3 regions of the Azospirillum aestuarii genome follow, and region 3 is predicted to be linked to each of the others. Evidence: predicted binding sites of a transcription regulator. Region 3 holds the regulator's gene; each other region holds the start of a gene.

Region 1 (3,277 bases), on a different contig from region 3:
GGCTGGCCGAATGCAATCAGGCCTTCCTGGCGCTGATCGGCAGCGAGGCCGGCAACGTCCTCGGGCGGACGATGGCCGACCTGATCGTCCCGGCGGAACGCGCCATGGTGACCGAGCGGCTGACCGCCGTGCAGGGCGGCGCCGACCCCGCCGCCCCGCTGGAGGTGCGGTTGACCGGCGGGCGCGAGCTGGTGGCCCAGCTCTACGCGCGGCGGCTGGGCGGGGTGGGGCCGGAAGGGGCGGCGGGGCTGATCCTGCATTTCATCGACATGACCGAGCGCAAGGGGCTGGAGGCCCAGTTCGCCCAGTCGCAGAAGATGCAGGCGGTCGGCCAGCTGGCCGGCGGCGTCGCCCACGACTTCAACAACCTGCTGACCGCGATGATCGGCTTCTGCGATCTGCTGCTGCTGCGCCACAAGCCGGGCGACCAGTCCTTCAGCGACATCATGCAGATCAAGCAGAACGCCAACCGCGCGGCCAACCTCGTGCGGCAGCTTCTGGCTTTCTCGCGCCAGCAGACGCTTCAGCCGCGCATCCTGAGCGTGACCGACGTCCTGGCCGAGCTTGGCAACCTGATGCGCCGGCTGATCGGCGAGAACATCGAGCTGAAGATGCTGCATGGCCGGGACATCGGCTATGTGAAGGTGGACCAGAACCAGCTGGAACAGGTCATCATCAACCTCGTGGTCAACGCGCGCGACGCGATGGCCGGGGGCGGGCGTCTGACCATCGTCACCTCCAACCATGTGGTCGAGCAGGCGCAGCGCCGCGAGCACGAGACCATTCCCCCCGGCGACTATGTGTCCATCGAGGTGATCGACACCGGCTGCGGCATCCCCAAGGAAAATCTCCAGCGCATCTTCGAGCCCTTCTTCACGACCAAGGGCGTGGGGTCGGGCACCGGGCTGGGGCTGTCCACCGTATACGGCATCGTCCGCCAGACCGGCGGCTTCGTGCTGGTCGAGTCGGAGAAGGGGGAGGGGACGACCTTCACCATCCTGCTGCCCCGCCACAAGGGCGAGGCCCGTCCCGACCAGGGCGAGCCGCGCGAGCGGCGCGGCAGCGACCTGACCGGCTCCGGCACCATCATGCTGGTGGAGGACGAGGACGCCGTGCGCGTCTTCTCCGCCCGCGCGCTCCGCAACAAGGGCTATCAGGTGCTGGAGGCCAAGAACGGCGAGGCGGCGCTGCAGCAGATCGGCACGGACGGCAACCGCATCGACCTGCTGATCACCGACGTGGTGATGCCGCAGATGGACGGCCCGACCCTGGCCCGCCATGTCCGGCGGATGAGGCCCGACATGCGGGTGATCTTCATCTCCGGCTATGCCGAGGACCGGCTGGGCGAGATCGACGGGGTGGAGGTCGCCCATTTCCTGCCCAAGCCCTTCTCCCTGAAGCAGCTGGCTTCCAAGGTGAAGGAGGTCATCCGGGACGGCAAATAGCCGATCGGAACACCGCTGCGGCGCCTATCCGACGCGCCAGCCGTGATAGGCCCAGCGTTCCGTCCCCGGCACATCGACAGCCTCCCACCCGCGACGCCCGGCGCCGATCGGGCGGTCCGAGAGGACGAGCGCGCCCGGCGCCAGGAAGGGTTCGATCAGCCCGCCGATCCAGTGGCGGATGCCCTCCTCGTCGTCCTCCCGTGCGCTGCCGATGTCGGCATGGGCCAGCCGCACCGCACCGCCGAACCGTTCCGCGGCGGCGGGCAGCGTGTCCCGGAAATCCCCCAGGAACAGCCGGTCCTCGTCCGGACGCAGGGAAGCGGGAACGCGCGCCCACATGTCGAACACCAGGATGTCGCGCGGTGGAAACAGGGTGCGCAGATGGTCGTAGGTGCGGCCCTTCCCCAGACCGATCTCCATCACCGGACCGGGGGTCCCCGCGACGCAGCCGGCGGCCCAGCCGAGCGCCACACGCTGGGTCGTGAGGCGGTCGATCATACGGTCGAGCGTGGAATGGGCGATCGTCATGTCAGGCCTTTCGGGGCGTTGTCGGTGGGGCATCTCCTCTTGAACGCCGCCGTTGGACTTCCGTTGCGCGGCGCCGGATCGTTCCTAAATTCCGACCTGTGCATCGATGAGAACATTCGCGGAACTTAGGGCTTTGCGCAGAGGAACAAAGCTGGTACATTCCCTCTCACCGAATGACCGTTGGTGAGATCGTTGGCCCTGGGGCCGCGGATGTGATCTAACAAGGGGAGACGGGCATGTCGTCCGCACAGCTTCGTTTGGTCGAGAAGGATTCCATGGATAAGCAGAAGGCCCTGGATGCCGCTCTGGCGCAGATCGAGCGCGCCTTTGGCAAGGGCTCGATCATGAAGCTCGGCGCCCGCGAGAACACGGTCGAGACGGAGGTCGTCTCCACCGGCTCTCTCGGCCTCGACATCGCGCTGGGCATCGGCGGCCTGCCGCGCGGCCGCATCGTCGAGATTTACGGGCCGGAAAGCTCGGGCAAGACGACGCTGGCGCTGCACGCCATCGCCCAGGCCCAGAAGAACGGCGGCACCTGCGCCTTCGTGGACGCGGAGCACGCCCTGGACCCGGCCTATGCCCGCAAGCTGGGCGTGAATGTGGACGAGTTGCTGATCTCCCAGCCCGACGCCGGCGAGCAGGCGCTGGAGATCGCCGACACGCTGGTGCGTTCCGGCGCCGTCGACGTGCTGGTGGTCGACTCCGTCGCCGCCCTGGTGCCGCGCGCCGAGTTGGAAGGCGAGATGGGCGACAGCCACGTCGGCCTGCACGCCCGCCTGATGAGCCAGGCGCTGCGCAAGCTGACCGGCTCCATCTCCAAGTCGAACTGCCTGGTGATCTTCATCAACCAGATCCGCCTGAAGATCGGCGTGATGTTCGGCAACCCGGAGACGACCACCGGCGGCAACGCGCTGAAGTTCTACGCCTCCGTCCGCCTGGACATCCGCCGCATCGGCGCGATCAAGGACCGCGAGACGGTGGTGGGCAACCAGACCCGCGTGAAGGTGGTGAAGAACAAGATGGCCCCGCCGTTCCGCGTGGTCGAGTTCGACATCATGTACGGCGAGGGCGTGTCGAAGGTGGGCGAACTTCTCGACCTCGGCATCCAGGCCGGCGTGGTGGAGAAGTCGGGCGCGTGGTTCAGCTACGACGGCACCCGCATCGGCCAGGGCCGCGAGAACGCCAAGAACTACCTGCGCAACAATCCGGCGGCGGCCGACTCCATCGAGGCGAAGATCCGCGGCAACGCCGGCCTCGTCGCCGACGCGATGATGGGCACCCCGGAGGCCGACGGCGAGGCTGCG
Region 2 (3,277 bases), on a different contig from region 3:
GAGCCGGAGCGCCCGCCCGATCAGGGACAAGCCCGCGACCGGCCGGCCGCTCTGCCACTCGGCCATTCCAAGCAAATACAAGGCGTTGGGGTTGGTCGGGTCAGCTTCCAGCACCCGGCGGTAAAGGACGGCCGCCTCAGGTACGCGACCGGCGCAATGATCGGCGAACGCGATGGCCAGAACTTCACCGATCGTGGCCATCACCCCGTCTCCCTCGACCTTCGAACTGCAACCTTCGAACCGCGACCCGGATTTCAGACGCGTGTCCGGGCGGCCGAAGGTAGCCCAGCGATGGCCGACCGATCAACTCGGAGCGGGCCGGCTCGTTCCCGTGCAAGACGGAACGGTCAAAACATCGTCAACTGATCGCCACGGGCCGGAGGGGGCCTGAAGTCGGCGCAGTTGAGAGCGGCGTCGCGGGCGTTGAGGCCGAGGCGCCGACAGGCCAGCTTGAACCGCCTCGACAGCAGCTCCGCGACCGGGCCGGAGCCTTTCATGCGGCTGCCGAATTGGGATTGGTACAACTCCCCCTCGCGGCACTGGCGAATCAGGCTGAGCACACGGTCGGCGCGGTTGGGCGCGTGCTCGCGCAGCCATTCCTCGAACAGATCGGCGATTTCCAGCGGCAGGCGCAGGAGGATGTAATTGGCCTGCGTCGCCCCGGCCTCGGCCGCCGCCGTCAGAATGGCTTCCAGTTCATGGTCGTTGAGTCCCGGGATCATCGGGCTGGCCAGCACGGCCCCCGGCACGCCGGCCGCCGTCAGTTCACGCATGGCGGCGAGGCGCCGCTGCGGCGTGCTGGCCCGCGGCTCCATGCGGCGGGCAAGGTCGCGGTCGAGCGTGGTGACCGACAGCGCGACGTTGACCAGCCCTTTCGCCGCCATCGGCGCCAGGATGTCGAGGTCGCGCAGGACCAGCGCCGATTTGGTGATGATCATCACCGGCTGGTTGAAGTCGCGGCAGACCTCCAGCACCGCGCGGGTGATGCGCTGCTCCCGCTCGATGGGTTGGTAGGGATCGGTGTTGGCGCCGAGCGCCAGCGGCTGGCAACGGTAGGACTTGGCGCGAAGCTCCACTGCCAGAAGCTCCGCCGCCCTGGCCTTGCGGAAGATCTTCGTCTCGAAATCCAGCCCCGGCGACAGGCCGAGATAGGCGTGGGTCGGGCGGGCGAAGCAGTAGATGCAGGCGTGCTCACACCCCCGATAGGGGTTCACCGACCGTTCGAAGATCACGTCGGGCGACGTGTTCTTCGACAGGACCGAGCGGGCCGTGTCGTCGAAGACCTGGGTCGGGACGGTTTCCGTCACCGCTTCGTTCTCGCCCCAGCCGTCGTCGGCCAGCACGCGCGCCTCCCGCTCGTAACGGGAGGTCATATTGCTGATCGCCCCCCGTCCTTTCAGGGCCTGCCGCGGGATCTCGTCCATGGGAGAAGGATAGCGGCGCCAAAACGGAACGTAAAGGGAACAATTATCCGTTGTTTCGAACGGGAGGAATAGGCGGATCGCCCTTGACGACCCGCTCCCGCGCGCCTAGCTTCCCGGTCATGACAACGCGCACGCACCATTTCAGCCGCTATTATACGCTGCTCCCATAGGGCGGCGCGTTCGGTCTTGACCATATGAACCATGCCGCCGCGAACCGGCGGCATGTGCTTCGACAGATGATCTCCGGGACGCGGCCCTTCCCTTCCGGAGATCAGCATCATGGCGACCCCCGCCGCTTCCAGCCCCTTCCAGTCCGACTTCCTGCGCGTGCTCGACGAGCGCGGCTTTCTGCATCAGGCCAGCGACCTGTCGGGCCTCGACGCCCTGCTGCGCCAGGGGCCGGTCGGCGCCTACATCGGTTTCGACGCCACGGCGGACAGCCTGCATGTCGGGCATCTCGTCTCGATCATGGTGCTGCGCTGGTTCCAGAAGACCGGCAACCGGCCCGTCGTGCTGATCGGCGGCGGCACCACACGCATCGGCGACCCCAGCTTCCGCGACACCAGCCGCCCCATGCTGGACGACGCGCAGATCGCCGCCAACATGGCCGGCATCGGCCGGGCCTTCGCCCAGTACCTGTCCTTCGGCGACGCCCCCTTGGAGAATGGGCCGAACGGCGCGGTGATGGTCGACAACGCCGACTGGCTGGACGAGTTGCGCTACATCCCGATGCTGCGCGACATCGGGCGCCATTTCACCGTCAACCGGATGCTGAGCTTCGAGTCCGTCAAGCTGCGGCTCGACCGCGAGCAGCCGCTGACCTTCCTGGAGTTCAACTACATGATCCTCCAGGCCTTCGACTTCCTGGAGCTGTCGCGCCGCCACGGCTGCCGGCTGCAGATGGGCGGGTCGGACCAGTGGGGCAACATCGTCAACGGGATCGAGCTGGCCCGCCGCGTCGACGGGACGGAGCTGTTCGGCCTGACCACGCCGCTGCTGACCACCGCGTCGGGCGCCAAGATGGGCAAGACGGCGGCGGGGGCGGTGTGGCTGAACGCCGAACGGCGCAGCCCGCACGACTTCTGGCAGTTCTGGCGCAACACGGAGGATGCGGACGTCGGCCGTTTCCTGCGCCTGTTCACCGAGCTGCCGCTGGACGAGATCGCCCGGTTGGAGGCCCTCCAAGGATCGGAGATCAACGAGGCCAAGAAGATCCTCGCCCATGAGGCCACAACCCTCTGCCACGGCGCGGCGGCGGCGGCCGAGGCCGCGGAGACCGCCCGCCGGGTCTTCGAGGAGGCCGGGGCCGGCGGCGGCCTGCCGACGGTGGAGGCCGCCCGCGCCGACCTCGCCGCCGGCGTCCGGCTGGCCGACCTGCTGTCCGCCGCCGGGCTGGCCGAATCCAAGGGGGCGGCCCGCCGGCTGATCCGCGACGGCGGGGCACGTGTGAATGGTACCCCCGTCACCGACGAGACGGCGGTGTTGTCCCTTGCGGACCTCGACGGCGAGGGACTCATCCGCCTGTCCGCCGGGCGCAAGCGCCACGCGCTGGTGCAGGCGCGATGAACGAAAGCCGAAGCCGGAGTGTCTCTCAGCGCCCCCCGGCTTCGGCCACCACCTGCTTCAGGTGATGGGACGACACCGGCTTGTGCAGGATGGCGAAGCCGCTGCGCTGGGCCTCGACGATGCGTTCGGGGGCGGTGTCGCCGGTCAGGATGATGCTGGGAATCGACGCCCGGCAATGGGCGTGGATGGCGCGCAACGCCTCCGGCCCGGTCTTGCCGTTGCGCAGCCGGTAGTCGGCCAGGATGACGTCCGGCCGCCGCCCGGCCTCGTCGAGCAGGCGGATCGCC
Region 3 (3,277 bases):
GCCCACCGGAACGCGGTTGATGATCGGGGAGCCGACGGTGGACCGGCTGGCCCTGGAGGCGACGCCGGCGCGGGTCCGCCTGCATCTGCCGGCCAAGGTGGCGCCGCCGGAGGCCGGGACGGTGGTCCGGCTTCGCGCCATGCTCCACCCGCCGGCCGCTCCGGCGGAGCCGGGAGCCTTCGACCTGCAGCGGCGCGCCTATTTCGAAGGCTTCGGCGCGGTCGGCTTCGTCATGGGGACACCCGTCGCGCAGGAGGCGCCACCGCCCGGCGGCTGGCGCCGGGTAACGGTGGCCTTCGAGCAGGCCCGCGCCGCCATCGCCGAGCGGGTGCGCGCCGTCGTGGCCGATCCCGCGGAGGCCAGCGTCACCGCCGCCCTGCTGAACGGCGACGCGGCGGCGATTCCCGGGCCGATGATGGACGCCTTCCGCGACAGCGGTCTGGCGCATCTCCTGTCGATCTCCGGCCTGCATGTGGGGATCGCCGCGGGGATCGTCTTCTGGGTGGTGCGGGCGCTGCTGGCGCTGGTTCCCTGGGTCGCGCTGCGCTGGCCGATCAAGAAGATCGCGGCGTTGGCCGGCATCCTGTCGGCGATCCTCTACACGCTGCTGGTGGGGGCGCCCTTGCCGACGCTGCGGTCGGTTCTGATGACCGGCCTCGTCATGGGCGCGGTTATCGCCGACCGGTCGCCGATCAGCATGCGGCTGGTCGCCTTCGCCGGCATCGTCACGGTTCTTTATGACCCGGAGGGGATGCTGGGGCCGAGCTTCCAGATGTCCTTCGCGGCGGTCGTCGCCCTGATCGCCGCCTTCGAACGGTTCACGCCCTGGGCGGTGCGCCAGCGGCGCGAGATGGGCTGGCTCGGCCGAGGAACGATGACGCTGGGCGGAATCGCCTTCTCCAGCGTGGTGGCGACGGTCGCGACGACGCCCTACGGGCTCTACCATTTCCAGCAGGTCGCCTTTTACGGCGTGCTGTCCAACATGGTGGCGATCCCCATCACGACGGTGTGGATCATGCCCTTCAGCCTGCTCTCCTACCTGCTGCTGCCCTTCGGGCTGGAGGGGCCGGCGGTGACGGCGATGAGTTGGGGCGTCCGGCTGGTCATCGAAACGGCGGAGCGGACCGCGGCGCTGCCCGGCGCCACCGCGTTCCTGCCGGCCATGCCGGACGCCGCCATCGCGGCGGTCACGCTGGGCGGGCTGTGGCTGGCCATCTGGACGGGGCGCTGGCGCTGGCTGGGGCTGGCCGCGGTGGTTGGAGGTCTGGTTGCGCCGGTCTTCGCGCCGCGGCCCGACATTCTGGTGTCGGAGGATGGGACGCTGATGGCCGTGCGCAGCGCGGAGGGAATGCTCAGCCTGTCCGCCGCCAGCGACGGGCGGATCGCCAACAGCTGGAGGCGGCGCGACGGCATGGAGAAACCGGAGGAAAAGGCCGGGCAGGATGTCTGGCCGCTCGCCGGGGTGAGCCTGGACGGGCGGCTGCGCTGCGACGCTCTGGGCTGCCTTTATCGCGTGGAGGGAAAGACGGTGGCACTGCTGCGCCAGCCCGACGCCTTGCCGGAGGACTGCGCGATGGCGGATGTGGTGGTGACCGCGGCCCCATCGCGCGGATGCCGGGCGCCGCTGGTCATCGATCGCTGGCGCCTGCGGCGGGAGGGTGCGCACGCCCTTTACCTGTCGGACAAGGGCATCCGGGTGGAGAGCGTCCGCGGCCAGCGGGGGGACCGCCCATGGACGATGGGCGGAAGGCTTCCCGATGGAAGGGCCGGGGGGCGCTGAACCGCCGCCCCGGTGCGTCCTGTGCTCAGTACTTCCGCACCAGGCCGACGAGGCGGCCCTGCACCCGAACCCGGTCGGCGCCGAAGATGCGCGTCTCGTAGGCGGCGTTGGCGGGTTCCAGGGCGACGGTGTTGCCCTTGCGGCGCAGGCGCTTCAGCGTGACCTCGGCGTCGTCGACCAGGGCGACGACGATGGAGCCGTTGTCCGCGCTGTCGCAACGCTGGATGACCACCGTGTCATGATCGAGGATTCCGGCCTCGACCATCGAATCACCGGCCACCTCCAGCGCGTAATGGTCGCCCATGCCGAGCATGGCGGCCGGAATGTCGACGAAGGCGGAACCGTCGCGCAACGCCTCGATGGGCGTGCCGGCGGCGATGCGGCCATAGAGCGGAAGCTGCACCGATTCGGACGCCGGATTCGCCTCCCGCCCCGCGAAGCTGAAGTCGCCCTTGATGACGTTGGGCTGGAACTTGGCGCGCGGCGGCCGGGTCCGGGCATTCTCCAGCCCCTCCGGCAGGCGCAGCACCTCCAGCGCGCGGGCGCGGTGGGGCAGGCGGCGGATGAAGCCGCGCTCCTCCAGCCCCGTGATCAGGCGGTGGATGCCCGACTTGGACTTCAGGTTGAGAGCGTCCTTCATTTCGTCGAAGGAAGGGGACACACCGCCCTGCCCGAGCCGCTCGTTGATGAAAAGCAGCAATTCATGCTGCTTGCGCGTGAGCATTTGTGCCTCCCGACCGGTTCCGCACTAGATATGGAACAAAAGCAAAACGTTCCCTTATGTTCTAGTTTGGTTCTTAACCCCCGTCAAGCCCTACGGATGAAATCAATCGCAAATCGACGGACAGGACTCCAAAGCGATTGCCAAAGGGATTGGGGGTGCGGAATGGATTAAAGCGACAGGACACCGCCGCTCAACGGGATCACCGTCACGCGCTCGCCTGCGGCGGTGGCGGTTGCCTGCGGTTCGCGGACGATCAGCGCGTCGGCCTGGGCCAGCCGGGACATCATCGCACTGTCCTGACGCGGGAAGGGGGTGGCGACAGGCTCGCCATCCGGTCCGGGGGATAGGGTGGCGCGCAGGAAGTCGGTGCGGTCGTCGTTGGCCTTCAGCGGCGCGCCGAGTCGCGCCATGAGCGTGGCGTTCTCGGCGGGCAGCCCCTGGAGATGGCGGAGCAGCGGCACCAGGAACAGCACGGCGGCCACCCCGGTGGACACTGGGTTGCCGGGCAGGCCGAGCAGCGGCACGCCGTTCGCCGTTCCGAAGATCAACGGCTTACCGGGCTTCATCGCGACGCGGTAGAAGTCCAGCGACAGCCCGCCCAGCACGTCGCGGACATGGTCGTGCTCGCCTTGCGAGGCGCCGCCCGTGGTCACCAGCAGGTCGCAGCCGGCCGCCCCGGCGGCCATGGCGGCGAGATGCTCCGGATCGTCCTTGGCCACGCCGAGATTGTGGGCGAGCCCGCCCTGGCTGGTGACCAGCGCGCACAGGCCGAG

Evidence for each region. The regulator LexA, encoded in region 3, represses DNA repair genes until DNA is damaged. The targets are predictions, from matches to a motif close to ATGTTCTANTTTGGTTC.
Region 1: recA (recombinase RecA) is a predicted target of LexA. The motif match lies at 2,117-2,133, and genes of this name have one in related genera.
Region 2: JJL56_RS18875 (PA0069 family radical SAM protein) is a predicted target of LexA. The motif match lies at 1,451-1,467, and genes of this name have one in related genera.

Annotation. Positions count from the first base shown of each region.
Region 1 covers NZ_JAEPIV010000007.1:153,539-156,815, reverse strand. Annotated here, with positions in the region: gene JJL56_RS15420 (hybrid sensor histidine kinase/response regulator) at 1-1,445, shown strand, start outside; gene JJL56_RS15415 (class I SAM-dependent methyltransferase) at 1,470-1,973, opposite strand; gene recA (recombinase RecA) at 2,210-3,277, shown strand, end outside.
Region 2 covers NZ_JAEPIV010000011.1:23,365-26,641, forward strand. Annotated here, with positions in the region: gene JJL56_RS18870 (tetratricopeptide repeat protein) at 1-201, opposite strand, end outside; gene JJL56_RS18875 (PA0069 family radical SAM protein) at 348-1,424, opposite strand; gene tyrS (tyrosine--tRNA ligase) at 1,704-2,990, shown strand; gene JJL56_RS18885 (PAS domain S-box protein) at 3,016-3,277, opposite strand, start outside.
Region 3 covers NZ_JAEPIV010000006.1:20,376-23,652, reverse strand. Annotated here, with positions in the region: gene JJL56_RS13700 (ComEC/Rec2 family competence protein) at 1-1,780, shown strand, start outside; gene lexA (transcriptional repressor LexA) at 1,806-2,504, opposite strand; gene JJL56_RS13690 (molybdopterin molybdotransferase MoeA) at 2,672-3,277, opposite strand, start outside.